3 regions of the Exiguobacterium sp. UBA3491 genome follow, and region 2 is predicted to be linked to each of the others. Evidence: riboswitches for the same ligand, from Rfam matches in the RefSeq annotation. Region 2 holds a riboswitch; each other region holds the start of a gene.

Evidence for each region. A riboswitch is a leader RNA that binds a small molecule or an ion and turns the genes downstream of it on or off. The one in region 2 is predicted to bind S-adenosylmethionine.
Region 1: it holds a riboswitch for S-adenosylmethionine, as region 2 does, so the genes downstream of both, B4F99_RS06125 (amino acid permease) here and metK (methionine adenosyltransferase) in region 2, are expected to answer to the same signal.
Region 3: it holds a riboswitch for S-adenosylmethionine, as region 2 does, so the genes downstream of both, B4F99_RS05015 (2,3-diketo-5-methylthiopentyl-1-phosphate enolase) here and metK (methionine adenosyltransferase) in region 2, are expected to answer to the same signal.

What each region holds. Positions count from the first base shown of each region.
Region 1 covers NZ_DFQK01000017.1:64,224-74,566, reverse strand. The annotation lists gene B4F99_RS06160 (M20 family metallopeptidase) at 1-514, shown strand, start outside; gene B4F99_RS06155 (hypothetical protein) at 562-909, opposite strand; gene B4F99_RS06150 (DUF1801 domain-containing protein) at 995-1,420, shown strand; gene B4F99_RS06145 (MFS transporter) at 1,473-2,711, opposite strand; gene B4F99_RS06140 (CBS domain-containing protein) at 2,738-3,193, opposite strand; gene B4F99_RS06135 (MarR family winged helix-turn-helix transcriptional regulator) at 3,376-3,798, shown strand; gene mmuM (homocysteine S-methyltransferase) at 3,869-4,804, opposite strand; gene B4F99_RS06125 (amino acid permease) at 4,779-6,182, opposite strand; SAM riboswitch class I at 6,260-6,361, opposite strand; gene B4F99_RS06120 (ketopantoate reductase family protein) at 6,398-7,315, opposite strand; gene B4F99_RS06115 (GntR family transcriptional regulator) at 7,498-8,214, shown strand; gene gntK (gluconokinase) at 8,207-9,748, shown strand; gene B4F99_RS06105 (GntP family permease) at 9,773-10,343, shown strand, end outside.
Region 2 covers NZ_DFQK01000028.1:169,125-179,467, reverse strand. The annotation lists gene B4F99_RS10710 (MDR family MFS transporter) at 1-150, opposite strand, end outside; gene B4F99_RS10705 (class I SAM-dependent methyltransferase) at 307-903, shown strand; gene B4F99_RS10700 (serine aminopeptidase domain-containing protein) at 954-1,658, opposite strand; gene B4F99_RS10695 (GNAT family N-acetyltransferase) at 1,737-2,225, opposite strand; gene metK (methionine adenosyltransferase) at 2,363-3,571, opposite strand; SAM riboswitch class I at 3,700-3,826, opposite strand; gene pckA (phosphoenolpyruvate carboxykinase (ATP)) at 4,061-5,629, shown strand; gene B4F99_RS10680 (EAL and HDOD domain-containing protein) at 5,656-6,909, opposite strand; gene B4F99_RS10675 (alpha/beta hydrolase family protein) at 7,076-7,840, opposite strand; gene ytkD (RNA deprotection pyrophosphohydrolase) at 7,812-8,285, opposite strand; gene B4F99_RS10665 (glucose-6-phosphate isomerase) at 8,458-9,807, opposite strand; gene B4F99_RS10660 (iron-containing alcohol dehydrogenase) at 9,921-10,343, opposite strand, start outside.
Region 3 covers NZ_DFQK01000015.1:19,786-30,128, forward strand. The annotation lists gene mtnA (S-methyl-5-thioribose-1-phosphate isomerase) at 1-641, opposite strand, end outside; gene mtnK (S-methyl-5-thioribose kinase) at 638-1,804, opposite strand; SAM riboswitch class I at 1,883-1,986, opposite strand; SAM riboswitch class I at 2,192-2,293, shown strand; gene B4F99_RS05015 (2,3-diketo-5-methylthiopentyl-1-phosphate enolase) at 2,364-3,554, shown strand; gene B4F99_RS05020 (2-hydroxy-3-keto-5-methylthiopentenyl-1-phosphate phosphatase) at 3,551-4,210, shown strand; gene B4F99_RS05025 (methylthioribulose 1-phosphate dehydratase) at 4,207-4,827, shown strand; gene B4F99_RS05030 (1,2-dihydroxy-3-keto-5-methylthiopentene dioxygenase) at 4,844-5,380, shown strand; gene B4F99_RS05035 (arsinothricin resistance N-acetyltransferase ArsN1 family A) at 5,506-5,994, shown strand; gene B4F99_RS05040 (MBL fold metallo-hydrolase) at 6,055-6,810, shown strand; gene B4F99_RS05045 (pentapeptide repeat-containing protein) at 6,859-7,497, opposite strand; gene B4F99_RS05050 (DNA polymerase thumb domain-containing protein) at 7,674-8,996, shown strand; gene B4F99_RS05055 (YolD-like family protein) at 8,980-9,309, shown strand; gene B4F99_RS05060 (ZIP family metal transporter) at 9,361-10,173, shown strand.

The DNA.
Region 1 (10,343 bases), on a different contig from region 2:
CGTCGCGTCAATCACATCCATAAAAGGAGGCGAAGGACCGAACGTCGTTCCGAGTCAGGCTTCGTTTTATATGGATATTCGGACGATTCCCGGGTTCGATCGAGCGGACGTTCTTGCTGCCTTTACAGCTATCGAGCGTCGTCTTGTAGCAGAAGATTCCGAGTTTGATATGAACGTGACCGTCATCAAGGATATTCCTTCTTGTGAAACCGATGAACAGGCGCCTTTCTTGCAACAGGTCGCGGATACGATGGAGCAGGTTAGCGGCGTGACACCACGAAAAATCGCTATTCCAGGTGGAACGGATGGTGCGATGTTCAGCCAAGCGAAAAAGTCATTTCCAATCGCAATCGCTTCATTCCATGATTTCCGTCTCGCACACCAAGTGGATGAATCGATTCCGTTATCCGAATATGAAAAAACGATTGCGTTTTGCTTCAACTTGATCAACACACCATTACATCAATCGCCCCCATCACATAAAAAAAAGAAGGAACGACATTCGATATTGTAACCGAATGTCGTCCCTTCTTTTTGTGTTAGCGCCTTTCATTAGCTGATTCAGTAGACGCCAAGTTGTGCTAACGCCTCACTTAAATAACTTTGATCACTGCGAAACTGGTGACTCGTTTGTCCGTCAGACCAACTGATGAAGACACGACCAAGTCGGTCATAGCGTAAGTGGAGACGAATTACTCCCTGCTCGAATACGACTTCACCGTGTAACGACTCATGGACGTGAGCAAAGTTACGGATGAACGCATCGTATTGATTGAATGTAACTGAAAACTGGTGTTCACTATTCCGCCCTACCATCTGAATCGTTAGTTCTTCTTGCGTTGGATGTACGTGTAAGATTTCCCATAGTACACTGCTTTCTTCTCCTCGAAACACGATACGATGCTTCATTCGATTTCCACCTCTGAGCCACAGGATATTTACTAGTACTTCTCGAAAGTAACCCATATCTTCTTCATCCGAAAGGAGTCTGCTTATGCCTGATACGCCAAAGACAGGTCCTACCGAACAGTCCGTTGATGCCTTTCTGGCACAAGTCGAACCGCCGCAACGTCAAGCAGATGGTATCACACTACGTCAGTTCTTCGAAGATGTCACGGGATATGAAGCCGTCCTTTGGGGTTCATCCTTGATTGGTTTTGGTTCCTACCATTACCGCTATGCCTCCGGCCGAGAGGGCGATAGCTTTTATGTCGGCTTTTCTCCGCGGAAGACGAACCTCGTCCTTTATCTCGCACTTGGTGAAGACGCAGTCTCAGAACGACTGCTTGCCAGTCTCGGTACGTATCGACGCGGTAAGTCCTGCATCTACGTCAAACGACTGACTGACATCGACTTAGGCATACTTCGGGAAATGATCGAGCACTCGATCCGCACGTTAAAAACCATGTACCCCTCTTGATTTCAATCAAAAACAGCCGAAGCGAATGCGCTTCGGCTGTCTTGTTATCGAATTAATGTCCGCCTTCCGTCCGATCGATATGGCGAATGTGTTTGAGATTGACCCCGATGATGATGACGGATAAGAGGACGAAGCCACTTCCGACATAAAACGGTAGATTTGCGTTGAAGATTTCAGCCAATTTACCGGCCATGAATGGCGCAATGGCTGCCCCGAGAAAACGTAGGAAACTGTATGCCGCAGATGCTGTCGAACGTTCGACAGGTGCTGCATCCATGACAGCTGTCGTGATGAGCGTGTTGTTATTCCCAAGCACAGCTCCCGCCAAGATGACACAGACGATGACGACGGCTGGAGTTTCCGTGAAGATCCCCATCAACAGAAGCAAGATCGCGAATATGATCAACATCATGATCATCGCTTTGATCGTTCCGAACCATTGTTTCAGTTTCGGAGCCGTTAAGACTGATGTGATCGCAAGCAACATCCCCCAACCGAGGAAGACGAATCCGAGTCCTTTCGCTGGTAGTTTCATGACGAATGGTGCATAAGCCATGATCGTAAAGAAACCAACGTTATAAAGCGCTGCAACGATTCCGAGTGTCAGTAATGAACGATGTTTCATCGCTTGGAACGGTGCTTTTAATGATAACTTTTGTTTTGGTGCAGCAGATGCTGCTTGTTTTGGCATCAAGAAAAGTAAGACAAGAAACGCGATGATCATGATCGTCGCAACACCCATGAATGGGGCGCGCCATGTGATCGAACCGAGCGTTCCGCCTAATAGCGGTCCGATCGAAATCCCAAGACCAACGGCTGCTTCATATAAAATAATCGCTTTTGCTGTTCCGCCTGATGACAGCGAAACAATCGCAGCAAGTGCTGTTGCGACGAATAAGGCGTTCCCAAGTCCCCATCCACCGCGTAACGCGACGAGCGTCCAAATGCTGTCTGCTTGTGAAGCAAAACCAGCAACAGTTGCAATGACGGCAATCCCGAGCATCAATGTTCCTTTTTGACCAATCCGTGATGAGATCGCGCCTGTAATTAACATCGCGAATGCCATGACGGCGTTATAACTTGTAAATAAGAGCGTTACTTCACTTTTGGACGCTTCTAAATTCTCAGCAATCGTCGGTAAGACGGGATTGACGAGCCCCATTCCCATGAATGCTGTGATACTGGCGAAAAAGACTGCCCAAACAGCAACCGGTTGATGGAATAATCCATGTTTGCTTTCCGCTAATACCGTTTCCGGCTCAAGCGTCGTTGTTTTTTCAGCAAGTGCCATAGTGTCCCTTCTTTCTATTGGATGTGTTACATGAACTGTTTAAACGAATGGCGGATGACGTCACCTCGACTAATGATCCCAACAAGACGTCCTGCCTTGAGGATTGGAAGCTTTTTGATCCGTTTTGCGCCGAGTGTCGCTGCAATCTCTTCCATTTCTGTGTCAGCGTCCGCTGTTACGACTTTCCGGCGTGCAAGTTCCATGACAGGTCGATTCAAGATATGACGAATTCGATCTTCATAATCTTCTTCGTCTCCTTTGATGACATCTACATATAAAAATGTATCGACGATGATGTCCTTGTGTTTTCCGATCGCTCGCATGATATCTCCGTCACTGATATAACCGACGACCTCTTGCTCGGCATTGATGACAGGTACGCCGCTAATACCAGATTGAATGAATCGTTCGATGACCGTACGAATCAGATCTGTATCGTTTACCGTGATGACCTCTTGTTTCATCGACTCATAAGCTTTCATCTGAATTCTCCTTTGTCGTTCGTTTCTCATCTACTAAAGTTGTATGATACAATTAAAAGAACAAAAATAATTGTATAATACAACTACAACTCTGTCAAGCCTCCTGCTTTTCGCATTGACAGCTTATCCACATTGGGTAATCATGAGGGACAGAGAGACTTTTTTGAAAGGGGAGATACCCGATGTCTCAACAATCACTCGAAACCATTGAACTCGAGTTAGCGATCCTGATCCGGCGCTTAACGACGGCGACGTCAGACAATCGTAATTTGGACCGTGCTTCTTATCTCTTACTGCGACAATTAGCGGATTCCGGCAACGTCGGTGTTAAAACACTTGCCCGTGAACTTCAGCTCGATGTCTCGACCGTCAGTCGCCAAGCAGCGGCACTCGATCAGAAGCAACTCGTTGAAAAAGTAAAAGATCCGACAGATGGGCGAGCCTTTTTCTATCATATTACAGATAAAGGACAACAAGAACTCACCATCTACCGAACCGCACGTCTCGCAAGCATCGAACGTCTACTGACAGACTGGCCAGCGGATGATGCAGAAGATTTCGGACGCCTATTGCAACAATTCAATCGCGCCTTGCGCGAACGGTAATGGAATTACACCATAAAAAAAACGGACGCGAAATCGATTGATTTCGTGTCCGTTTTTTCGTCATCATTCATCACGTATGAGAAACCTGGCAAACCGAACGAATTTGCGCGATATGTTCCGGTGAAGTTCTACAACAACCGCCAATCAATCGTGCTCCAGCTTCATACCATGTCTTTGCGATGGCTTGGAACGACGTACACTGATTATTCGTACCTGACCATGTTTTTGCGACCGGATCATAGACCTCACCAGAGTTCGGATAGACGATGATTGGCACATCCGTCAACGCCTTGACGTGACGGATGAAATCGGTCGCGTAAGATGCTGGAAAACAATTTGCACCGATTGCTGCGAGCTGTGGATGTTGTCCGACCGTTTCAATACACGTCGCAAGTGCCGTTCCTTCACTAATGTGCGTCGCATCTTGAAGCGAGAACGTCAGCCAAGCAGATACTTCCGGGAACGCTTCGAGAATCCCGAACAACACGACAGCTTCCTCAAGCGACGGAATTGTCTCGAATGCCAGCAGATCAGCCCCCGCTTCAATCAATGCTTCGATGCGTGGTCTGTGGAAGGCTTCTAGCACATCTGCTGACACACCATAATGACCGCGATACTCAGAACCATCTGCTAAGTAGGCACCATAAGGACCAACTGATCCCGCGATCAATGCGGCACTCTTTCCGCTACGCGTCCGTGCATCTTGCGCTAAGGTAACCGTTTGTCGAATTAACGCTTGTGCTTCCTCGGTCGTGATGTGACGTTGCTTGAATCCTTCGATACTTGCTTGATAGCTTGAGGTGATCGCAACATCGGCGCCCACTTCAAAGTAATCGTGATGGACACGCTCAATCTGTTCCGGTGCTTCAATTAAGAGGCGTGCCGACCAAAGTGGATCGTTCAGGTCGAATCCCTTTTGTTCGAGTTCGGTCGCAAGGGCACCATCTAAAATAAGAAAAGGAACTTCCTGTAATCGTTGGTCAACTGGATTTTTGATTCGGGACATCTTCAACACTCCGTTTCTGAGAAGAATTCGTGAACGCATGAACGACATAACAGATCACGATGAATGGGATACCGCAATACAAGGCGACTCGTTGCGTCGGATCAAATCCGATACCAATCAGGGAAATCAAACAGACGACGAAAGCGGCGATCGGTACCAATGGAAAGAGTGGTGTACGATAGACCAATTCGTCGACCACATGCCCTTCGCGGAGGAATTGTTTCCGGAAGCGATACTGCGCAACGCTGATACTCATCCAGACGACGACGACAGCAAGACCGGAAATCGAGACGAGCGCGATATAGACACTTCCTGCTGCATAGATGCTAGAAAGCAAAGCAAGTCCTCCGCCAAGCATGCTGAACAATACAGCTCGAAGTGGAACCCCACTTGGTGTCACCTGGGCGAAGAAGCGCGGAATCATGCGTTCGTTCGCAAGCGACCAAAGCATCCGGGAGGCAGCGTAAAGCCCAGAGTTCGCTGCCGATAAGATCGCTGTCAGAATGACGAAGTTCATCACGTCTGCCGCATACGGAATCCCGATTCGTTCAAACACCGCAACGAATGGACTTTCGAGCACGCCCTTCCCTTCCGTTGGCAATAAGACGGCTAATACGATGATCGTACCGACGAAAAAGAGGACGAGTCGCAAAATCGTTGTTCGGATCGCAAGCGGAATCGTCCGCTTCGGATCGACCGCTTCACCCGCTGCGACGCCGATCAATTCCGTTCCTGAGTAAGCAAAGTTCACGGCAAGCATCGTCATGAAGATCGCAAATGCCCCATTTGGAAACAATCCTCCTTCCGTTAAGGAAGAAAAGAATGGTGCCGGGCTACCATCTTGTAATGGGATGAAGCCAACGATGGCTCCTGCACCAAGTAAAATGAAAGCAATGATCGTTACGACCTTAATGGCGGAGAACCAAAACTCGACTTCAGCAAATACGCGGACCTTCAAGACGTTGATACCAAGGATCATCGCAGCGAATAATGCACTGAACACCCAGACTGGAATCGACGGGAACCAACGTTGCATTAAAATGCCTGCTGCCGTGAATTCTGAACCAAGGGCGACCGTCCACGTCAGCCAGTAGAGCCAGGCCACCGTATAACCGGTACCGGGTCCGATATACTTTGTTGCGTACTTATGGAATGATCCGGTTTCCGGCATGTGTACAGCGAGTTCGCCAAGACTTAACATGACTAAGTAGACGACGACGGCTCCGATTAAATACGACAAAATCGTTCCGACACGTCCCGCTTGTTCCAACGTATAACCTGTACTTAAAAATAATCCTGTTCCAATGACGCCACCTAACGACAGCATGATCAGATGACGTGATTCCATCTTGCGTCGAAACGCTCCGCTCGTTTTCATGAATCCATTTCCTCCTCGTTCCACCTATTTCAAACAAAAAACGCATCCTCACGGATGCGTCGGTCGACAATTCGGAAATCTTATCGATCGGGTGCAGCACCCGCAGGAATTAGCACAGTATCTTTCGACCTGTTGCTGAGGTTTCATAGGGCCAGTCCCTCCACCTCTCTGGATAAGTATGTAATTGTTCCTAACCATATCAGAATGCAGATAATTCAGTCAACAGGCATTTCCCGATTTTTTTGATAGATCCATAAATTAGATTCAATCAGTTGAAGATGACGTGAAGAGCGTGTTTCGAGCAACGTACTAAAGAAATGTTCCACTTCGACTGGCTGACCTTTTTCCATATCGCGCAACATCGACGATTTCATCGTATCTTCCATCGCATGCATCTGCTTCAATAGCACCGTTTCTGTATCGTCATTGAAGACCGCGCCCTGTTCTTCCATCGCCTGTTTCGCTTCGTTCATGACGTCTACAATCATCTGACGCCCGACAGCTTCTTCCCGAATCGAACCGATCGCTGAACGAAATAGCGTCGTCACACCCGCAAATGTCGAAATAAAAAGATACTTTTGCCACATGTCATCCATGATATGCATCGAGTACGCCATCGGTGCCTTCGCTTTCGCAAAACGTGTTGCGATCTCCTGCAAACGAGCTGTTGGTTTGCCGGTTCGTGAGCCAAACAACAGTCGATGTGACGGACTCGTCTGTAAAATGCGTCCTTCTGCATCAAGCGTCGATTCAATGAAGCAAAGACCGCCCAGTACACGCTCTTCTCCGAAGACTTCTGTTAACCGCCGAATATGTTGCATGCCATTCAATAAAGGAATGATATACGTCTCGTTCGAAACGAATGGCGTAAGATCCTTTAAGACATCATCTAAGTGATAGGCTTTCGTCGAAAGCAAAACGACATCAAATACGTGATCCGGTCGCATGTCTCGTGTCACTAACTGAGGCGTGATCGTGATATCGCCATGAGGACTAGTGATCTGTAGACCTGTTTTTTGTAATTGTTCATATCGCTTCGGACGGACGAGAAAGGTCACCTGTTCACCTTGCTCAGCAAGACGGCCCCCGAAATAACCTCCGACTGCTCCTGCACCTACAACTAAAATGTTCATATGTACTATCTCCTCCTTACCCGTTCTGATTATTGATTACTCCTTCACCCTAACATATTTGGAATCGATTTCCTGATTGCCAGTTGAATCGTTAAGATTTAAGTGAAGCGTTTGCATTTTAGAAAAAAACGTATATACTAACTTGTATACAAGTATACTCAATGTAGAAATCAGGTGATTTTATGTCAGAACTGTTATACCCCTTGAAGTGGTTGTCAAAAGCTTCTGCCGGAGATCGTGTCGCGCACGAACTACGAATGCGGATCATTTCAGGAAAAATTGAAAGCGGTACCATTTTATCCGAAAACAAAATAGCCTTTGATTTTTCAGTCAGTCGCTCACCTGTCCGTGACGCGTTAAAGGTCCTTGCAGCCGAACAGTTGATTCGTCTCGAACGAATGGGGGCGGTCGTCGTCGGTTTATCCGAGCGCGACATTCAAGAAATCTATGATGTCCGGTTACTCATCGAAACGTTCGTCTTCGAGCGACTTGTTAAGGTCGAACGGGCAGAACTCGTCCGTGAACTCAGCAAAATTCTCGAAATGATGAAGGTTGCCATCAAATATAAGGATGCTGATGAATTCTCTTTCCAAGACGTACTGTTTCATGAAACGATCATCCGCTCGATCGATCATGGGTATGTCAGCATGATTTGGCAAAATCTCAAACCAGTCATGGAAAGTTTCATCCTCCTATCAATGCGGGTACGATTCGAGGAAGACATCGAAGACTTTGAACGCATCCTCGCGAACCATGCCTTGTATATCGAAGCGATCGAGACAGGAGATCGTGAACGGATGGTTGCTTCCTTACATCAGAACTTTGATGATGTTCAGGAAGTCGAAGATCTCTGGAAAACGCAACAAATGATGTCGAAAGGAGTCGATTCACATGACTGAATACATGTTAGGCGTCGATATCGGAACGACGAGTACGAAAGCAGTCTTATTTACGACAAAAGGAGAGGTCATCGGACAAACGAACGTCGGTTACCCACTCCACACACCGAACCGTTCGACGGCGGAACAGGATCCGGAAGAAATTTTTGATGCCGTACTCGAATCCATCCGATTGATCACAAAACGTCATCCGAGCATGCCACCGAAGTTCGTCGCGTTCAGTAGTGCCATGCACAGTTTGATTGCGATGGACGCACAACATCAACCGTTGACTGCCTGCATCACATGGGCGGACAGTCGGAGTGAAGCATGGTCGAACAAGATTAAGGAACAATATGGTCTCTCGATCTATCACCGGACCGGGACACCGATTCATCCGATGTCACCGCTTAGCAAAATCAGTTGGCTCGTCGAAGATCGTCCGGAGCTCCACGCTCAAACGAAAAAGTATGTCGGGATCAAGGAGTTCGTGTTCCAAAGACTGTTCGGAACATATGTCATCGACCACTCTCTCGCTTCAGCAACTGGTCTCTTTAATATTCATGAATTAGGTTGGGATACGGGCGCACTGCATGTCGCGGGTATCGATGCAAGCTATTTATCGGAACCCGTACCGACAACGACGTCATGTACCGGACTCAATACTGATTACGCACGACAAATGGGACTATCCGTCGATACGCCGTTCTTAGTCGGTGCCAGTGACGGTGTCCTCTCCAATTTAGGTGTCAACGCGATTCGCAAAGGGGAAATCGCGATCACGATCGGAACGAGCGGTGCCATCCGAACGATCATTGATCGTCCACAGACGGATGAAAAAGGACGAACGTTCTGTTACGCACTGACCGAGGACCACTGGGTCATCGGCGGCCCCGTCAATAACGGTGGAATGGTCTTACGGTGGATTCGAGACGAACTCGCTTCAGCAGAAGTCGAGACAGCAAAACGCCTCGGCATCGATCCGTATGCTGTCCTGACGAAGATTGCCGAACGCGTCCGCCCGGGGTCCGACGGTCTGTTGTTCCATCCTTACTTGTCCGGTGAACGAGCACCGCTATGGAATCCGGACGTCAGCGGTTCATTCTTCGGTTTGACGCTCTCACACAAAAAAGAGCATATGATCCGGGCGGCACTAGAAGGCGTCATCTACAATCTGTATACCGTCTTCCTCGCACTCGTCGAATGCATGGATGGTCCTGTGACGCGGATTCAGGCAACCGGTGGATTTGCCCGGTCTGAAGTCTGGCGCCAAATGATGGCGGACATCTTTGAGTCGGAAGTCGTCATTCCGGAAAGTTTCGAAAGTTCATGTCTTGGCGCTTGTATTCTCGGACTGTATGCGACAGGGGAAATCGATTCGTTCGAAGTCGTCTCTGAGATGATTGGGGAAACACATCGCCATGTACCAAATGAAGAAGCGATGCATGAATATCGTCAGCTTTTACCAATTTTCATTAGTCTAGCGCGGACATTATCCGAAGACCACAAACGAATTGCTATGTATCAACGGAGCTTGATTCAAGAGGAAAACTAACTTAATCTTTTGGGGGAAGTCATCATGCCTTTAGTCATCGTAGGAATTGGGATCGTCGCATTGCTCGTTCTCATCATGGGGTTAAAATTAAATACGTTCGTCTCACTCATCATCGTTTCCTTTGGCGTTGCACTACTACTCGGCATGCCGCTCGATCAAATCGTCAAGACGATCGAAGCCGGTATCGGAGGAACACTCGGTCACCTAGCTCTGATCTTTGGTCTTGGTGCGATGCTTGGAAAGCTAATCGCTGACGCCGGGGGGGCGCAGCGAATCGCCATGACGCTTGTCGCACGATTTGGGGAAAAGAACATCCAATGGGCGGTCGTCGTTGCTTCGTTCATCATCGGAATCGCACTCTTCTTCGAAGTCGGACTCGTTCTGTTGATTCCAATCGTCTTTGCGATTTCACGCCAGCTCCGCGTCTCGATCTTATATCTTGGGATCCCAATGGTCGCAGCACTGTCTGTCACGCACGGCTTCTTACCACCTCACCCAGGTCCGACCGTCATCGCAGGGGAGTATAAAGCCAATATCGGGGAAGTCTTATTGTATGGTTTCATCGTTGCTGTTCCGACAGTCATCATTGCTGGTC
Region 2 (10,343 bases):
GACGAATAACGCCATTCCGGCTTTCGTCATCGACTCCCCTAAATATTCATGAATATATAATGTATTGAACGGCCATAAAAAAGAGGATCCCGTCGTATTGATGGCCATCGCAAGGACGAGGATCCAGACCGCTTTTGGTAATTTTGGCATACCTTTGGTCCTCCTATTTCATTCTCAACCTTGCCACTTTACGCAATCCCTCCCCCGCCTGTCAAGCCACTTCACTTTTCGTCAATGACTCAAAAGATGGTATAATGCAGGAGGAATCATACATACGATGATCATGTATAAAGAGAAAAACAGCCCATAGGAACAGGAGTCTATGCCATGTCACTTGCCCGTGTACTACCTTATACGAAACAATTACTGGAGTCCGTCATCGAACCTGGTGACTGCGTCGTCGATATGACTGCCGGAAATGGACATGATACGCAGTTCTTAGCAGAATGCGTCGGTCCAGAAGGTAGAGTCCTTGCGTTCGACGTCCAAGCTCAAGCCATCGAGGAATCGACACGACGTCTCGACGAAGCCGGAATGTTAGAACGCGTCGATCTTTATCACGAAAGTCACATCCATGTTGGTGCGCGTCTTTCGGACGAACGACGGCCTGTTCGTGCCGGCGTCTTCAATCTCGGATACTTGCCTGGAAGTGATAAATCGATCACGACGACAGGTGAAGAGACGCTTGAAGCACTCGACGCTCTCCTCCCGGTACTTGCACCTGGTGGTCTTGTCGTCCTTGTCGTCTATCACGGTCATCTTGAAGGAAAACGGGAACGCGATGCTGTCCTAGATTACGTCACAGCCCTTGATCAGCAAGGTTATGCCGTTCTTCAGTACCGCTTCTTGAATCAACAGAATCATCCACCGTTCATCATCGCGATCGAGAAAAAAGTGCGCTGACAGTAGAAATAAAGAAGTGATGGCTTCCGCTATGGAAACCATCACTTTTTTCATTCTTCGACTAATTTAAAAAACAACAATAATTTTTCCGCAAACCGTGTATTCAACCGTTCAAAGCTGAAATGCGGGAAACCGTGTAGACGTTGTAAGTAAATCTGATCGCCACCCATTTTCCGACATACTTCGAGTGTCAGTTTGACGTCTGCGAACTGATCGTCTGGTGCATAAAAACAAGCCAAGTTCACACGAGGCAGTTTTTTTCGTTCCTCGTCATGTACGACGATCTCTTCTTCGATTTCCCGGTACTGCGCATACGTCAGTTCACCGATGCGAACGGTATCTTCCGTACTTTGACCAAACGGCAACGTACCGAGTGGCGCATCGGGACGGAAACGATCAAACGCACTCGCGAAGACTTGTTTGACACCTCCGAGTTGTTTCGACGGATGCCAATCAAACAATGGTGAAACGAATGCAAGACTTGCGACTGGTAGTTCATATTCTTGCAATAGACGATTGACGACGAGTGCGCCCATGCTACAGGCGATGATATGAATCGGTAGCTTTCGTTTTCCTGCTTCGCGTAATGCTTCTTTTAACAGTTGACCGTGCTCTTCAAACGAAATGCGACGTGGTGCGTCGACGAGTAACACTTCATACTCTCTTTCGAGTACTCGAATCAAAGCTTCACTCGGACGGGCACGCAGTTGTAACGGATAGACTAATACGATGATTCCTGTTGGTTGTTCAACCACAAACTCACCTCTTCACTTCATAATTCCTTTTCACGATACCTTATTTCAAACGCAAACGAAACCGTCCCGAGACGGATTTCACGAGGCAACATGGCGAAGACGAACGACTGATTCCGCTTGCCCAAACACTTCTTCCGTCATCTCACTAAGTTCTTCAAATCCAAATGAGGTCAGGAATTGACGCGCTTTATAGTTACGTGCTTCCACGTAGACTTCGAGTGGGACGGCTCCTTGTCGTTCGAGTTCACGAATCAGACGTCTTCCGATTCCGTTTTGCTGATATTCCGGCAGGACGTAAAGCCGAATGATCTCCCATGTTCCTTCGACATCAACAGCATGAATGAAACCGACGATTTCCTCGTCGATGATTCCGACATAAAAATACTCTCCCCGTGCTTCTTCCGCTGTCAGGATCGCACGAACGACTTCTTCTTGCGGATACGCCTCCTGCACGAAATGCGCTTTCGAACTTTCGGAATAGATTTCTTCATACGTATCCAACCAAGATGTGATAGCAATGTCATGAATACGTCCTGCATCAGCTGGAATAGCTTCGCGTATTTCCATAATCGGAACCCCCCTTTATACTCATACAAATCGACTCATGTACTTTTACCCTTTTCTAGAAAAAACATTCGTTTCCTGCAAAGTTCCGCGGAAACAAAAAAGCCCGAAAACCCAAGTAGGATTTCCGGACTTTTTGATTATGCGAAACGTTTTGCTTGTTCTTCAAGAACTGCTGCTTTATCTGTTTGCTCCCATGGAAGCTCAACATCTGTACGACCGAAGTGACCGTATGCAGCTGTTTGACGATAGATCGGACGACGGAGATCAAGCATGTTGATGATTCCAGCCGGACGAAGATCGAAGTTTTCAGCAACCAATTCGACGAGTTGTGCTTCAGGAAGTTTTCCTGTGCCGAATGTATCAACCGCGATTGATACTGGGTGTGCGACACCGATTGCGTAAGCGAGTTGAACTTCTGCTTTGTCTGCAAGACCTGCAGCAACGAGGTTCTTCGCGACGTAACGTGCTGCGTATGCAGCTGAACGGTCGACTTTTGTTGGATCTTTACCTGAGAATGCTCCACCGCCGTGGCGTGCGTATCCACCATACGTATCAACGATGATCTTACGACCAGTCAATCCAGCATCTCCTTGTGGTCCGCCAATGACGAAACGACCAGTTGGGTTGATGAAGAATTTCGTTGCTGCGTCGATGTATTCAGCCGGGATGACTGGTGTGATGACGTGTTCTTTTAAATCAGCTTGGATTTGCTCAAGCGTAACTTCTTCCGCATGTTGTGTCGAGATGACGATCGTATCGACACGAACCGGCTCGTTGTTCTCGTTGTATTCGACCGTGACTTGTGTTTTTCCGTCCGGACGAAGGTAGTCGAGTTGACCGTTTTTACGCACTTCTGCCAAACGGCGTGCGAGACGGTGCGAAAGCGAAATTGGAAGTGGCATGAGTTCTGGTGTTTCTTTCGTTGCGTAACCGAACATAAGACCTTGGTCTCCTGCACCGATTGCATCGATTTCTGCATCAGACATGCTACCTTCACGTGCTTCAAGCGCTTGGTCGACACCAAGAGCGATATCTGCTGATTGCTCATCGATCGATGTCAATACAGCACATGTATCCGCATCGAAACCGTATTTCGCGCGTGTGTAGCCGATTTCACGAATCGTTTCACGAACGACTTTTGGAATGTCGACGTAAGTGGATGTCGTGATCTCACCTGCAACGAGAACGAGACCTGTTGTAACAGAAGTTTCTGCCGCAACACGTGCGTTTGGATCCGCTGCAAGAATCGCATCGAGGATTGAATCCGAAATTTGGTCACAGATTTTATCTGGATGACCTTCAGTGACTGACTCCGACGTGAATAGTCGGCGATTAAGGTTTGTCATGTATGACCCTCCCAAAAAAGAATTTGACGGTGTACTCATTTCCCCTAGTTGAGTGGGACGGTAAAATGAAAAAAACCTTTCCAAGTCCAAAAAATGGTCAGGGAAAGGTTGTGCGTTCTTCCTTTACCCTCTTATCGTTCGAAGTGTTTACTTCGCTTCAGGAGAGCACCTTTTCCCTCATTAATATATGAATTAATGTAGGACGGTTGCCGGGTTTCTTCGGGCCTTGTTCCCTCCACCTGCTCAGAATAAGAGTATCCGTTACGAATTACATGATATAAAGTTGTACCTACTCTGTCAAGCAAGGTTTCAAATTCTAGTCGAAACTTTTTAAAAGAGATGTTAAACTATTAATGCTGAAAGCGTTTCCAGATAAATAGAAATCAGCACCAGAAAATGATTGCGCTCTCTTTAGTATGTCATATATAATAAATGTGTCATACTAAATTCAGTGAGCCAAAACCAACGTAGGGGAAAGGTGGGGTCAGGATGCCGATGACGGTCCTGAATATCGAAGAACTACTCAAGAAAGAGCATGTGTTCAAACAACTATCTGTTGCTGAACTTGTCGAACATGCGATTCGAAACGAAGAAGGTGTCCTTACTGAGAACGGCGCACTATCTGTAGAAACGGGGAAATTTACAGGTCGTTCACCAAAAGATAAGTTCATCGTCCGTGATTCTTCCTGCGAGTCTCACATTGATTGGGGTCATGTTAACCAACCGATGGATGGAGACAAATTTGAACAATTGTTACAAAAGGTTCTTCGTTACATGAACGAAGCCGATCAGCTCTACTACACAGAAGCTGCTGCTGGGGCAGATACGCACTTCACCCTTCCGGTTCGTGTGCTCACACAATACGCTTGGCATAACCTGTTTGCCAAACAACTCTTTTTACGCGAGTATCCTGAAGTGGCTGCCTTCGAACCGTTCACGGTCGTCTACGCGCCACATTTCAAAGCAGATCCTACCGTTGACGGAACGAATTCCGAGACATTCATCGCCATGTCGTTTGAACACCGGATCGTCTTGATCGGCGGAACCGAATATGCGGGCGAAATCAAAAAATCGATTTTTTCCGTCATGAACTACCTCTTACCACAAGAAAATGTCCTTTCGATGCACTGTTCAGCAAACGTCGGACACGAAGGCGACGTCGCCTTGTTCTTCGGTCTATCCGGTACTGGTAAGACCACCCTGTCAGCAGACGATAGCCGTCAATTGATCGGTGACGATGAGCATGGTTGGTCGCATGACGGCGTCTTCAACATTGAAGGTGGATGTTATGCGAAGACGGTCAATCTGTCACGCGAAAAAGAACCGCAAATTTTTGATGCGATCCGTTTCGGAACTGTCCTTGAAAACGTCGTGCTCGATGAATCTCGTCATCCTGATTACGATGACACATCGTTGACTGAAAATACACGTGCTGCTTATCCGATCACAGCGATCGATAACATCGCTGTCCCATCACGGGCTGGTCATCCGAAGACGATTGTCTTCTTGACGGCTGATGCGTATGGCGTCTTGCCTCCGATCAGTAAGTTGACGAAAGAACAAGCGATGTATCATTTCCTATCAGGTTATACATCAAAACTTGCTGGAACAGAGCGTGGTATCACGGAACCGGAAGCAACGTTCTCGACATGCTTCGGTTCACCATTTCTTCCACTGATACCTGAAAAGTATGCGACGATGCTCGGAGAACTGATTGATCGTCACGGTGTGACCGTTTATCTCGTCAACACAGGCTGGACAGGCGGTGCTTACGGGACAGGTAGTCGAATGAAGCTATCGTATACACGGACGATGGTCAACGCTGCCGTCAACGGAACACTTGCAACGATTCCAACAGAAGAGCACCCAATCTTCGGACTTCATATGCCACTTGAAGTTCCTGGTGTTCCAAGTGAATTACTCAATCCGGTACGCGTCTGGTCAAATCCTGACGAATACAACACACAAGCGCGTTCGCTTGCTGAGAAATTCCAACATAATTTCCTTCGTTTCGAAAGTGCGACGGATGCGATCAAGTCAGCAGGTCCATGTCTATAAAAAAAAGAGCCTCAGGGCTCTTTTTTTTATAGAATGGCATCTGTCTCTTCTTGAAGATGCATCTCTTTTTGCATAAGCCACTCCTGACTTTCCGTCAGTAACGCATATGCTCGCGGAAGTGATACACCTAACCGTTGACTGAGCAATTCGAACTGTTCGAAATCACCGCGATCTGCGCTGATCGCAAGCACTAGACAATCCCGGAACGGATGGTCTTTTCCTTGGAGGACAATCTTCAAGGATTCCTCGATTGGCAATTGATCGATGATGTCGTCAATATCAACGGACAATAACGCATCGATATGCGATAACAAGCCGATCATATAGGCACTCTCTTGTTGCAGCGTCCTTGTTTCTGTTGCAAACAACTCACAGAGCTTTGCGCAATGTAAGGAAGATCGCAGCAACTCATTCGACCATTCATAAGGACTTGCGAGCTTCATTTCACGTAAGACAATCAACGAAATCCAGCTTTTAAGTTGAGCAAAGCCAAGTAGTGAGATCGCTTGACGAACGGAACTAACCGTATTGCGTAATCCCACTCCCGGAGAATTGATCAGTTGTAATACCTGGATGCTGATATACGGATTGGCTTCGATCTCGTCAATGACTTCATCGTACTTCTCATCCGTATCAAGCCATTTCAGCATCTTTAACAACACCGGCAATTGTGGTGGGACAGCTTTCCCCTTCATCAGCATCGGTTTAGCATAAAAATAGCCTTGGAACCAGTCATACCCCATCTCAAGACAACGTGTATGATCCTCGTGCGTCTCGACACGTTCAGCAAGCATCTTAATATGAGGATAATTACGTCGAACGATATGCAAAATGGCACTTTGCTCGCGAGGGGAAATTGCCTCGATGTCGATTTTAATTAAATCGATCAATGCAAACAATTCCGCTCCGTACTGTCGAAGTAAATCTGTCACAAAATCATCAAGTGCTAATGTGAAGCCTGCTTCTTTCCAAGTATGCAGAACAGACAACATTTCAGTATCAATATCAACTGTCTCTAAAATTTCAATGACGAATCGGTTAGGATCTAAATAATGAATCAGATCACTTTTCAACAAATCTGACGTAAAGTTGACGAAAAGTTTTTTTCCTTCCGCGACATGTTCCACCCCCATATGGACGAGTGTATTCGTCAATACATCCATCGTCGCTAAATCTCCATCAAAAATAGTCATTTGCTTAATCGAACGATACAATAATTCAAATGCGTCAATTGATCCAACTCGATTAACGATGGGTTGACGTGCTAATAAGATATCCATCGTTCTCCTGCCCCCTCCATTGTCCTCAGATGGTTTCTATTATATCAAAGTTTACTTTTTAGGAGATTATTGTTTTTTACAATGTATCAATGGTCTGTTTTTTCAATCTCTATGCTTCATCTTCCAAAATACAAAAAGCAATACGACAAACATCGTATTGCTTAAATCATGTATCATATCGGTTCCAAATGCCTGTCTCGAACCAAGTCAAAATATCACGCGTCACACGTAATTTTTCATGGATCGGGAATTGATGTGCATACGCATAAGTCTGAAGCAGGGTTTGGTCGGGATGACGTGCAGCATAAGCCGTCGCATGTCGTAACTGAACGTTCTCATCATACGCACCGTGAATCAATAATACTTCACCTTGAGGAGCAACATGAAGCGGCGAGCGCACCTTATACGCCTCAGGTACGGTGTCTGGTGTCCCCCCCGTATAGCGACGCAACATCTTTTGCATCGTCTTCTGCTCCTCGTAGGTCCATGTCAACTCGGTCACGCCTGCCCACGACACCGTCCGCGAAACTGGACGATGATGAGCCAGAAGTAATGCCATTTGCCCCCCACGAGAAAATCCGAATGCATGAACATGCGAGACACGTTGTTGCAACCAATCGAAAGCACTGCATGCGTCTTCGACATCCCGATATCCGAAATCTTCTTTTCCTGTTCCGCCTAAGTTTCCCCGATAGAAAGGTGCCATGACGAAAAAACCAGCCTGCGCGAACGCGAGCAGCCGTGTCGGTCGAACCATTCCGATAGATCGTGTGCCACCTCGCAAGTAGAGAATCCCCTGTCCGTTCGCGACTTGCGGAAGTACGATATAGGCACCGACGCGCTCCCCGTCTGCCGTCGTATAGAACATCCGAAACGTCCGAAACGGACCTTGCCGCGGAAGTTCAAACCAATCGGCGTTCGCTAAGTACACGGAGTGTCTCCGGAAGGACGCGGTCCTTCATCATGAAACTGTATTGTCGGTTCGTATCGAGACGATCAGGGAGTTCCTCGAACAGAAAAGCACCATCTGTTTCATCTACAGCCAAATGGGATGACAGCGATTCGATTTGTGCGAAGTAGATATTTTTGATGATCGTATCCCCTTTTCCGGCAACACGATATTGCCCGATATACTTCAAGGAATCGATTTTCCCGCCTGTCTCTTCCATCACTTCACGACGTGCGGCTTCTTCTGCCGTTTCACCCGGTTCAACCTTCCCACCAGGAAATTCATATCCGCGTTGCTTATGATGGGTCAGCAACCATTTCCCTTCGTACACGGCAATGACCCACACATGTAGAGGACGATCCGAGAACGGATGGTCCTCAAAACTTAACTCCACTTGATTTTGATAATAATCCAAGAATGTAATCACGTACGTGCACCTCATTTCTTCTTCTAACTTCACTTTACCTGTTTCACGGGTATTCTAAAAGTGAAAACGCTAGGATTGCCTATAAATCTGGAAAATGATTACTCGTCCTCATCTCGTGAACGTAAAAAAACAGCCGATGTTCCACTAAGGAACAATCGACTGTCGTTTTGTATTATTTCAAACGTGCTTCGAGTTCTGCTTTTTCTGCTTCGAATCCTGGTTTCCCAAGAAGAGCGAACATGTTTTTCTTGTACGCTTCGACGCCTGGCTGATCGAATGGGTTTACTCCAAGGAGGTAACCACTCATCGCACATGCTTTTTCGAAGAAGTAGAACAGGAATCCGAGGTGATACGGTGTCATCTCTGGAAGTTCGACTGTCAGGTTCGGAACTTGTCCGTCCGTGTGTGCAAGCAATGTGCCTTCTGCTGCCTTATCGTTGACGAACTGAATCGACTGTCCTGCGAGGAAGTTCAATCCATCAAGGTCCTGAGCGTCTTCTTCAATCGTCAACGCGTGACGCGCTTGTCCGACTTTAATGACTGTCTCAAACAGATCACGACGACCTTCTTGGACATATTGTCCCATTGAATGAAGATCAGTCGAGAAATCAACTGCTGCTGGGAAAATACCTTTGAAGTCTTTTCCTTCAGATTCGCCGTACAATTGCTTCCACCACTCTGATACGTAATGAAGTGCTGGTTCGTAGTTGACGAGTAGCTCGATCGTTTTCCCTTTCGCATACAATGCATTTCGGACGACTGCGTATTGGTACGCTTCGTTGTCAGCTAGGTTTTCGCTCGCGTAGCGCTCTTGTGCGTCACGTGCCCCTTGCATTAACTCTTCGATCGAAATTCCTGCTGCTGCGATCGGTAATAGACCAACTGGCGTTAACACAGAGAAACGTCCGCCGACATCATCTGGAATAACGAATGTTTCGTATCCTTCAGAATCTGCGAGTGTTTTTAATGCACCGCGGGCTTTGTCCGTTGTTGCGTAAATCCGGTGTTTCGCTTCTGCTTTACCGTACTTTTCTTCCATGAATGCTTTCAAGAGACGGAACGAGATTGCCGGTTCTGTCGTCGTACCTGATTTTGAGATAATGTTGACCGATACATCTTTTCCTTCAAGTACTTCAAATAAATCATGCAGATACGTTGATGAGATATTATGCCCTGCATAGATGATTTGTGGTGCTTTACGCTCGTCTTTTGATAACAAGTTATGGAATGAGTGTCCAAGCATCTCGATTGCCGCACGTGCACCGAGATACGAACCGCCGATTCCGACGACTAGCAACACATCAGAATCCGACTTGATTTTTTCTGCAGACGCTTGGATACGTGCAAACTCCGCTTGATCGTAGTTCGTCGGAAGATCTACCCATCCTAAGAAATCACTTCCTGCACCTGTTCCTGCATGAATCGCATGGTGGAGCGTCTTTACGGTCTCCGTCATGTGTTCTACTTCATGTTGACCTACGAATTGTAGGGCTTTCGAATAATCAAAACGTACTGTTGACATGCCATCGTCCTCCTTATTCATTCGCAACGAAATGCGACCTTCCTTTTCATTAAAACGCAAGAAGGAAGGTCGTTCAAGTCTTTTGTGAAAAGATTAGCAAATGTTACGAGTTGTTATAGGGCAGCTGTCACGATTTGACGAACATCCTCGTTTCCAAGTGATTTGAAGTTTCCGAAGTCACCACGAGTCATTGCTGACTTGACGATTGAATCGACTGTATCTTCTTTGATGTCGTAATCCGCAAGGCGGTTTGGTGCGCCGAGTGATGTCCAGAAAGCACTAATCGCGTCGATTGTCGCATGTGCTGCTTCCATCTCTGATTTACCTTCCGTGTCGACGTTAAAGACGTTCTCACCGAGTGTGACGAAACGATGTGCGTTTGATTCATCGAGTACGTGGCGCATCCAGTTCGGGAAGAGAATGGCGAGTCCACCTGCATGTGGGATGTCATGAACAGCCGAGACAGCATGTTCGATGTTGTGTGATGCCCAGTCGCCGCGTGCTCCCATTTGAAGAACACCGTTGAGCGCCATCGT
Region 3 (10,343 bases), on a different contig from region 2:
ATTAACGTGACATCGATGCCGGCACGTTGCAGCTCCCATGTCGTCAATCGTGCTCCCTGCAGTAACGGTCGCGTCTCACTCGCAAAAACGGATAATTCGATGCCGCGTTCTTTTGCGATGTAGAACGGCGCAAGTGCCGTTCCATAAGCAGCGGTCGCAATCGATCCAGCATTACAAATCGTTAGGATCCGGTCGCCTGACTGGAACAATTCCAGTGCATGAATCCCGATTTGACGTGACGTCTGCGCATCCTGGTCGTATAAGGCGACCGTCCGTTTTTCCAACCGTTCGCGAATCACTTCTACCGACGTCCCGTCTTGAATGATTGGATTCAATTGATCGAGGACATTTCGCAAGTTGACGGCCGTCGGTCGTGTCGCGAGTAACGTCGCCGATGTCTCAAGCAAGGCTTGCTTGTAGACCGGTAGCTCTGCTTCAAAGCGGTACGCTTCTTGAACGAGCACGAATCCACCGAATAAGCTGATCGCAGGTGCGCCCCGGACACGTAGTTGTTTAATCGCCTCAACCGCTTGCGCGAGATCAGCAATGACTTCATAGTGCTCTTCTTGCGGTAGACGTGTCTGATCGAGAATCGTCAAGACACGATCTTCGTAACGGATACTTTGAACGAATGTAGTCATCGGCTCAGTTCCTCCGTTACGTCAAAGTTTCGTAAATCATCGAATGTCCGGCATTCTGTACGGCGTTTGATTAACGCCGCTCCTAGACGAAGAGCGTGACGTTTCCGCTCTAAGCGTTCCGTCGTTGAATCGATTGATTCTAAATCAGCGACCGGTGCAAGGCCGATCGTCCGCCGAATCAATTCGCAACCGGCAAAGCCAAGGGCATCCTGCAAGATCGTGCTCAGTACATCGTCGACGAGCCCCGATGCCCGGAATGGTTCGACGGCTTCCCGTTCCCATAATGCACGGAACGTTGAAGCAAACGTCAGCCAGAACGTATCGATATCCTTGATTCGGGCGCCACGTCGTGTAGGGTAATCCGGATATGCCGCGAAGAATAGATGCGCAATGAACTGCCCGACATCGAATCCGAATGGACCATAAAAGGCGAATTCAGGGTCGATGACTTTCGTTTCCGTCGCCGAGGCGAAGATGCTTCCTGTATGTAGATCGCCGTGCAGCAATGCATCTCCTTTCGTGATGAAGAGCGCTTCGAGTTTTGCGACTTCGCGTTTCAACTCATCGTCTGCCCATAGACGTGCCACCTCTTCTTCGAGTCCGGCTTCAATCTCGTTCGTCTCCGCGTCATGAAACGGATCCGTGAAGATTAATTTTTCCGTGATGTCGCACAAGTCTGGATTGTAGTACGTTCGGGCGACACGTTTCTTTTCAACCGGACCAAGCGCAAAGTCCGATGTATGGAATAACGTCCGAGCGAGATAAGAACCGATATGTTCCGCAAGCAACGGATACTGTTCACCTGCGAGTAAACCACTTCGAACGATCGTCAGATGTGAAAGATCTTCCATGACCGTATATGCCTCTTCATGACTAGCATGAAAAACACGTGGCACGAACGGTACGGCATGCCGTGCGAATTCACGGAGTGCGGATTGCTCGATCCACGCTCGTTCGAGCGATAACGGCCAGCTCTCCCCGACGACCTTCGCATATGGTAATGCTTGTTTTAAAATCAAGCGATGTTCGCCTTCTCGAATCCGAAAGACGAGGTTGAGGTTCCCGTCGCCAATCTCTTCTGCTTCGACGGCTCCATCGCCGATCAGTCCTAATGTCCGAACACAATCAATCGCGTCCTGTTCTGTGAATGCTTTATATGTCATCTCAGTTTCCCCCTATGTGATACACGAAAAAGCGCCTCTTTTCGTCATCGAAAAGAGGCGCAGAAAAGTCACTGCGTCCTCTTATCTCTCAGACGAAACGTCTGTTGGATGTAGCACCGTGCCCAGTGGTCGGTTGCTGCGGCGTCATCGGGCCAATTCCCTCTGCCAACTCGCGATAAGAGTCGTATGTAGTTGTCGTGTGTGATATTGATTTGAATCTTACGCAATCGACTTCCTCGCTGTCAAATCGAAATCAAGCAGAAACGGATATCATTTTTAAGTCATCTATAGAAAGAGTATTTTCAAAAAAATAAATTTTCTAAAAATAGTTTGACAAGTGGCGATTCTCATGTAAAAATTGCAATTAGATTTCACAATTTCATCCAATTCTTATCAAGAGCAGACGGAGGGACAAGCCCTACGATGTCGCAGCAACCGACCTTTTGGCACGGTGCTAATTCTTGCAGCTACTAAGCTGACAGATAAGAGTCCACGTTCGAATCATTCATGGTCTCTTGTCGCTGACGAGAGACCATTTTTTTGTTGAAGGAGGAAAGACATGGCTTATATCACTGCTACTTATCAATTGACTGCCCGTGATCGACTCGAGCAGCGCGCTGAACAACTCGCGCTTGGTCTGACAGTCGGTTCTTGGACGGAACTGAATCATCTCGAACAACAACAACTTGCCTCGTTCAAAGGGGAAGTCGTACATACCGAAGAACGCGATGGCAAAGGATATATCACGATTCGTTACCCGGAACATAACGTATCGCGCGACTTTTCTGCGATTCTGACGACCGTCTTCGGGAAACTCTCACTCGACGGTGAAATCAAATTAACGGAATTGCTACTACCCGATACATTTACGTCGGACTTTCCAGGTGCAAAGTTCGGGATCGAAGGGGTCCGTTCCTTGATCGGTGTCGAAGATCGCCCACTATTAATGAGCATCTTCAAAGGAGTCATCGGACGCGATTTATCGTTCCTTCGTGATCAACTCGAAGGACAACTCGCTGGTGGGATCGATCTCGTCAAAGACGATGAGATCCTATACGACAATCCATTGACACCAACGATTGACCGGGCACGGATCGGACGTGAGGTCATCGATGCTCACTTCCAACGGACCGGTAAACGTGCGTTATATGCGATCACACTCAGCGGTCCTGTCTTTACGCTCAAGGATCAAGCCAAGCGATTGATTGATGCTGGAGCGACTGCTTTCTTGCTGAATACCTTCACATACGGACTCGACGTCTTACGCGAACTGGCAAGTGATCCGGAAATCAACGTTCCGATTTTCAATCATCCGGCATATAGCGGTGCGTTGATCGCTAGCCCGAATCACGGAGTCGCAGCTCCTGTCTTACTCGGCACATTACCGCGCGCTGCTGGAGCAGACTTGACGCTATTCCCGTCTCCTTACGGCAATGTCGCTTTGCCAAAGGATGTCGCCCGTGGTATCGCGGTCGAAGCGACCCGTCTCGGTCAGACGAAATCAATCTTCCCGGTTCCTTCAGCCGGTATTCATCCTGGACTCGTCGCTCAACTCGTACGAGACTTCGGGATCGCTTCCGTCATCAACGCCGGCGGCGGCGTACATGGTCATCCGCAAGGTGCTGCGGCTGGTGTCATTGCTTTCCGTCAGGCACTCGATGCGGCACTCGCAAATGAATCCCTATCGACGGCAGCATCGCGTCATGAAGAATTACGAATTGCCCTCGACGCTTGGGGGATCAAGTCATGACCGTACGGATTCTTTGTGACTTCGACGGGACGGTGACGACACAGGATAACATCATCGCACTCATGCAGGCATTTGCGCCAGCGAGTGACTTCGAACCGTTAAAACGCGGTGTACTCGACCGGACGTTATCGATTCAGAGTGGTGTCGGGCAAATGTTCGCACTTCTGCCGTCTGACGGAAAAACAGCCTATCTTGACTTTTTGTTGGAGCGTGCAGTCATTCGCGACGGATTTTCGGAGTTACTGCAGTACAGTCGTCGTCAAGGCATCGATTTTTCGATCGTCAGCGGTGGAATGGACTTTTTCGTCGAACCAATCTTAGCGCCATTCCTCGACCAAGAACAGATTTACTGTAACGTCGCTGATTTTAGTGGTCCATTCGTCCATATCGATTGGCCAAACGCCTGCGATACCCATTGCACGAACGGGTGCGGCTGTTGTAAAACGTCCGTTGCCCGGACACTACGTAAAGACGGTGACGTCATCATCGTCATCGGCGACTCGGTGACGGACTTCGAACTCGCAAAACAAGCGGATCGTGTCTATGCCCGTGATTATCTGATCACGTTGTGTGAAGAGAACGATATCGCCTATACACCGTTTGAGACGTTCCACGATATCGTTCATGATTTAACACGAGCGGAGGTGACAACATGACATTCATGCGACGGTATGAAGAGCTACGCGCCATCAAACAAGAGCTTGCGGCGCGCGATTGGTTCCCTGGTACGAGTGGCAATCTCGCCATCCGGACATCCGGTGTCCCGGTTGAATTCCTTGTGACGGCAAGCGGAAAAGATAAACGGCAGACGACTCCTGACGACTTCGTTCATGTCGATGCGACCGGTCAATTGATCGGTGAGCAATCCGGGCGTCCTTCTGCTGAGACATTGCTCCATGTCGAAGTGTTCAACCGAACGAACGCCGGATGTTCCCTGCATGTCCATACGATTGCGAACAATGTGATTTCGGAGTTATATGGCGATCAAGGAAGTATCACCTTCTCCGGTCAAGAAATCATCAAGGCACTCGGTCACTGGGAAGAAGATGCGACGGTCACGGTGCCGATCATTCCGAATCACGCGGACATCCCGACACTCGCTGCTGCTTTTGCGCCATATGTCACAGCGGACAGCGGTGCCGTCCTGATTCGCAATCACGGAATCACGGTCTGGGCACCGACCGCCTTTGAAGCAAAGAAACACCTCGAAGCCTTCGAGTTTTTATTCAACTATACGTTGACGTTGCAATCATGCCGTCAATCTATCTATTAAAAGGAGGAATCATCTCATGGCAACAGTCTTATTCCAAGAAACAAACACACGGTATACGGATCAAACGGAAGTCGCTGACTTCCTCGCATCGCGCGGCGTTCTTTACGAACAATGGGACGTCTCAAAACTACCAGCACCTCTCGTCGAGAACTTCACACTGACGGATGCCGACAAACAAACGATTCTCGATACGTTCGCTCCAGAAATCAAAGACGTATCAGAACGTCGTGGATATCAGACAGCTGATATCATTTCACTTTCGGATACGACACCGAACCTTGACGAGTTGCTCGTCAACTTCCAGAAAGAACATCATCACACGGATGATGAAGTCCGTTTCATCGTCAGCGGTCACGGCGTCTTCGCGATCAAAGACGAAGAAGTCGGCTACTATAACATCGAACTCAATCCTGGTGATTTGATTTCTGTTCCTGTCAATACACGCCACTACTTTACGCTCCAAGAGGATCGGAAAGTCGTCGCTGTTCGAATTTTCGTCACGACGGATGGTTGGGTTCCAATTTACGAGAACGAGACATCCACGGTCTCTTAAGAACGACAAAAGCGTTGATTTCTTCTATATAAGGAGAATCGGCGCTTTTTCTTATCTCACAAACATATCACTACATCGACACGTAACAGATATAATGAGGGAAAAGCGATTGGGGAGTGAGCAACATGCATATTCGTCCTGTAACGGAACATGACTTACCCGCTGTTCTATCCATTTATAATGAAGGCATCGAAGACCGAATCGCAACGCTTGAGACGGATCGAAAAGATTTATCGTTCATGACCCAGTGGTATGCAGAGCGTACGCATCGCTACGCTGGATATGTCGCAGAAGATGAGACAGGTGTCCTCGGCTTCATTTCTCTTGATCCGTATAACCCGCGTCCTGTCTATGCGACAGTTGGTGAGATTTCCGTCTACATTACTCGAACACATCGCGGACAAGGGATCGGGACACAGTTGTTAGAAACTGCCGAACAACATGCGCGCGATCATCAGATGCATAAGCTGATCCTCTTTACCTTCCCGTTCAATAAAATCGGACAAAAGCTCTACATCCGTTCCGGATTCCGGATTGTTGGGACATTTAAGGAACAAGGTCGCTTGAACGGCGAATACGTCGACGTCATGGCGATGGAGAAACGCTTACGATAGGATTCATTGAATGCCAGACGGGGAATAGTCAATCCGAGTCATTGAGAGAGGATGAACCTAATGGATATTCAACAAATTCGTAATGCAACGCTTGTCGTCACGTATGCCAATCAAGTTTTACTGATCGATCCGTTTCTCGGCGAAAAAGGCAGTTTACCTCCTTTCGGTCAAACGCCGAATGCCGTCGCCAATCCACTCGTCGACTTACCGGTCGATGTTAAGACACTGCTCGATCCTGACGCTGTCTTCGTCACGCATCTGCATGCCGATCATTTCGATGATGCTGCAAAACAATTTCTACCCAAGCATTTGCCATTCTATGCGCAGCAAGAAGAAGACGCACGGCAAATCCGAGAAGCCGGCTTCACGAACGTCTCTTCCTTCGATTCCGGTGTGACGATCGGTGATATCCAGGTCCATCGAACAGGTGGACAGCATGGTGTCGGTGAAATCGGTGAACGAATGGGACATGTCTCCGGACTCGTCCTCACGCATCCGGACGAACCGACGCTTTATATCGCAGGTGATACGATTTGGTGTGACGAGGTCGCGCATGCGATTGAACAACATACACCAGATATCATCGTCGTCAACAGTGGGGCTGCCCAGTTCCTGACGGGAGAACCGATCACGATGTCGCAGCGTGATCTCCTTGCCGTACACGAAGCAGCAGCGGAAGCAACGATCATCGTCTCGCACCTCGAGTCCGTCAATCACTGTCTCCTGCGGCGCGACATGATTGCTGACTTTTTAGCTGCTTTCCACCTCTCTGCCCATTTCCTCATTCCGGAAGATGGCGAAACGATGTCATTTTAAGAACAAATCAAAAGTCTCTTTTCGAAATTCATCGAAAAGAGACTTTTTTCATGGAATGACCAATCCTAATAATCGAGCGAAGGCGACTGCTTGTTCTTCCGTAATGACTGCGCCCGGTAAAAATCGCGGATCGATTGTGATACCAGAGAGTTCCGTCTGCCGGAGATCAAGACCTTTTAATGGTGTTTCAATCCATTGGCTATCAGTAAGCCGGACCGCTTCGAGTTTCCAATGGGTCGGTTTCACTTCGAAGAACTGTGCTTCTTTCATCGTCGTTTCACTCCAATGCTGATGACGGACAGTACTACGAATGAACTGGGCATAGTCTGCGAGTCCTTCTTCGATCGTCAGATGATCAAGCGTACAATCTTCAAACTGAACACCCGTCATCCGGCATCCGACGAAAGACACGCGGTGAAAACGGGTTTCTTGGAAGTGACATCCTGTTAAGTCACATTGCTCGAAACGAATATCTTCGAACGAACCGCGGTCAAAGGTGAGGTTCGCGAACGAGACATTTTGAAAACATACTTGATAGGCATCGATACGCTCCGTCAGTTCGACAGGCATCGACTCCTTTTCATAACGTGCTCCTTTCAGATATGGATCGTCGATTTCGACTTGATCGAACGTCTCTGCTTGAAGCGTTTTCGGTAATTCTGGTAAACGGATAACGATCTCTTTCATAAAAATTCCCCCTTTTTCTCTCCTTTAGTGTATCAAACTCCTTTTGCATAAGGGTCAATCGTTCGAAATCCCTCTTTTTTCAACAGTTTTTTATTTTGAGACACTTTGAGACCATGCTATAGTCAAAGAAAATCAAAATAAGAACATATGTTCTTTCATGTAAAGGAGTGATTCAAATGTTTCCTTCCGTCGTTTTACCACAGAATAAACGTATTTTTTGTGTTGACAGTGTTTCCTTCTACGCCAGCTGTGAATGCCAGTATCGCAATCTCCCTCCCTTAACGACACGTCTTGCGGTCGTCTCCGATTTAAAACGAAGCGGATCCGTCATTCTCGCCGCTACTCCCGCCTTAAAAGCGCTTGGAATCAAGACAGCCGGTCGACTGTACGAAATCGAGCAATTACCCTACGCCATTCGTCGTACGATTCAACTCGTCGAACCGCGCATGCTCGCTTATATGAAAACGTCGATTCGTGTCCTGGATGTCCTGCACCAATTCGCCCCACCTGAAGCGATCCGTGTCTATTCGATTGACGAAAGTTTCATTGACATGACTGGAACCGATCGCCTGTTTGGTTCCGATCTGCAAGCTGCCAAAAAGATTCAAGAAGCGATTCTGAAGCAGACCGGCATTCATGTCCGCATCGGGATTGGTCCAAATAACGTCATCGCGAAACTGACGCTTGACTTAATCGGGAAAAAAGAAGGCATCGCACAATGTGGATACGCTGATGTCGCACGACGTCTCCATGATTTTCCGATTCGGAAGATGTGGGGAGTCGGACACCGCATGGAACAACATCTGCAGATGATGGGGATTGAAACGATCGGTGACCTTGCCATGCGCCCCGTCGAAGAGTTACATGAACGCTTCGGTGTCATCGGCGCCGAATTGTGGCACCACGCTTGGGGTCTTGACGCGTCACCGACACTGCTTCCCCCTCGCCATTTGTTCGAGAAAGCCCCTCAACGGACGATCGGACACGGTGTGACCTTGATGCAGGACTATTATCAATTCGAACGTATCCGGAATGTGCTCAACGAACTCGTGCAGGATGTTGCCGCACGTTGCCGCTTTTCGAATCAAGTCGGTTGGACTGTTCATATCGGTGTCCGTTATTCTCGAAACGTCGTCCGAAGTGGCTTCTCGCGTCAAGTCCGGTTGCCTTATCCGACATCCGATGAGCGAATCATTCTGCGTCATGTCTTACAATTATTCGAACCGAATTGGCTGGACGGAGAACCTGTTCGTTTTTTATCTGTCGCAGTGGGTCATCTGACTGCCGATCAAGGTACCTTACAATTATCCTTGTTCGAGGATAATACACGACTTTGGAAACGGCGGCGCTTATTAAAAGCAATGGACATCGTTAACCTCCGCTACGGGAAAGGAACGATTCGTCTCGCTGTCTCGTTTCTCGATACGAGCGTCGCCAAACGGCGGCTTCGTTTCGTTGGCGGTCATCCAGGAGGTGATCTTCATGACAGCGTATCGTGATCGAGGGAATTTAAAGTGGATCCCTTTTCTCATGCCGGAGCACTTGCAATTGCTCCGGGAGTATTATGTCCAAATGCATCAGCTCGACTTGCCTGAAATCGATGAACAACTGCAAGAATCGTGGCACTTTTTACTTCAAGAGGCTTTAATAGAAGGAAACGAACTCGAAATCACGTATTATAAGGAAAGTAGCTACGTGACGGTCGTCGGTTTTGTTGAACGGCTAGAGCCTGAACGTTCCGTTCTCTTTCTGCGTGGTCGTGTTGTAGTAGAAATCTCCTTCACACGAATCGTTCGGATCGAAAACGGGTAAGCTTTCATACAGATCGCCGCTTTAAATCGTGCCCGGAAAGAAGGAATAGTCATGTTGGATTGGTTCACTTCCCTCCCCGTCGTCGTGCAAGCATTACTTGCCGGTATGATGACTTGGGGATTAACCGCACTTGGTGCGGCACTCGTTTTCGTCTTTACAACGATTGAAAAACGCGTCATGAACATGATGCTTGGTTTTGCAGCCGGCGTCATGATTGCCGCTTCATTCTGGTCTTTGCTCGCCCCAGCGATCGAATTCACGGAGCAGGACGGTGGCATCGCGTGGATTCCTGCCGCCATCGGTTTTCTCGCTGGTGGATTTTTCGTCCGTCTCCTTGACTTCGTCACACCGCATTTGCACTTATCCGCACCACTTGAAACAGCTGAAGGTCCTTCAACAGGACTTAAGAAAACGACGTTGCTGTTTCTTGCGATCACGTTGCATAACATTCCGGAAGGTCTTGCGATCGGTGTCGCTTTTGGTGCCGCTGCCTTGAATATGGACGGAGCGACCGTCGCCGGGGCTTTGACACTCGCACTCGGGATTGGCATTCAAAACATGCCCGAAGGTGCTGCGTTATCGATTCCGTTACGCGGTGAAGGGATGTCGCGCCGGCGCGCCTTTCATTACGGTCAATTGTCAGCAATCGTCGAACCGATTGCTGCGATGGTCGGTGCGGCGGCTGTCTTCTTCGTTCAACCGCTTCTGCCGTATGCATTATCGTTCGCTGCCGGAGCGATGATTTTCGTCGTCGTCGAAGAATTGATTCCGGAATCACAAGCAGAGAACGGATCCGATTTAGCGACACTTGGTCTAATGGTCGGTTTCACGGTCATGATGATTCTCGATGTCGCTTTAGGTTGAGCTCAACAGCAACGAGCAGTGGATTGAAGCCTCCACTGCTCGTTTATCCATTCCCATTCGAATCATTATTCGATTTGAAGTTGTCCTGACCTTGTGTGATAAGCGGAGGATTTTATTCAAGATGCCGTCCTACACACAAACTTCGTCTTGAAGTTTGCGTTGCTGTCCTA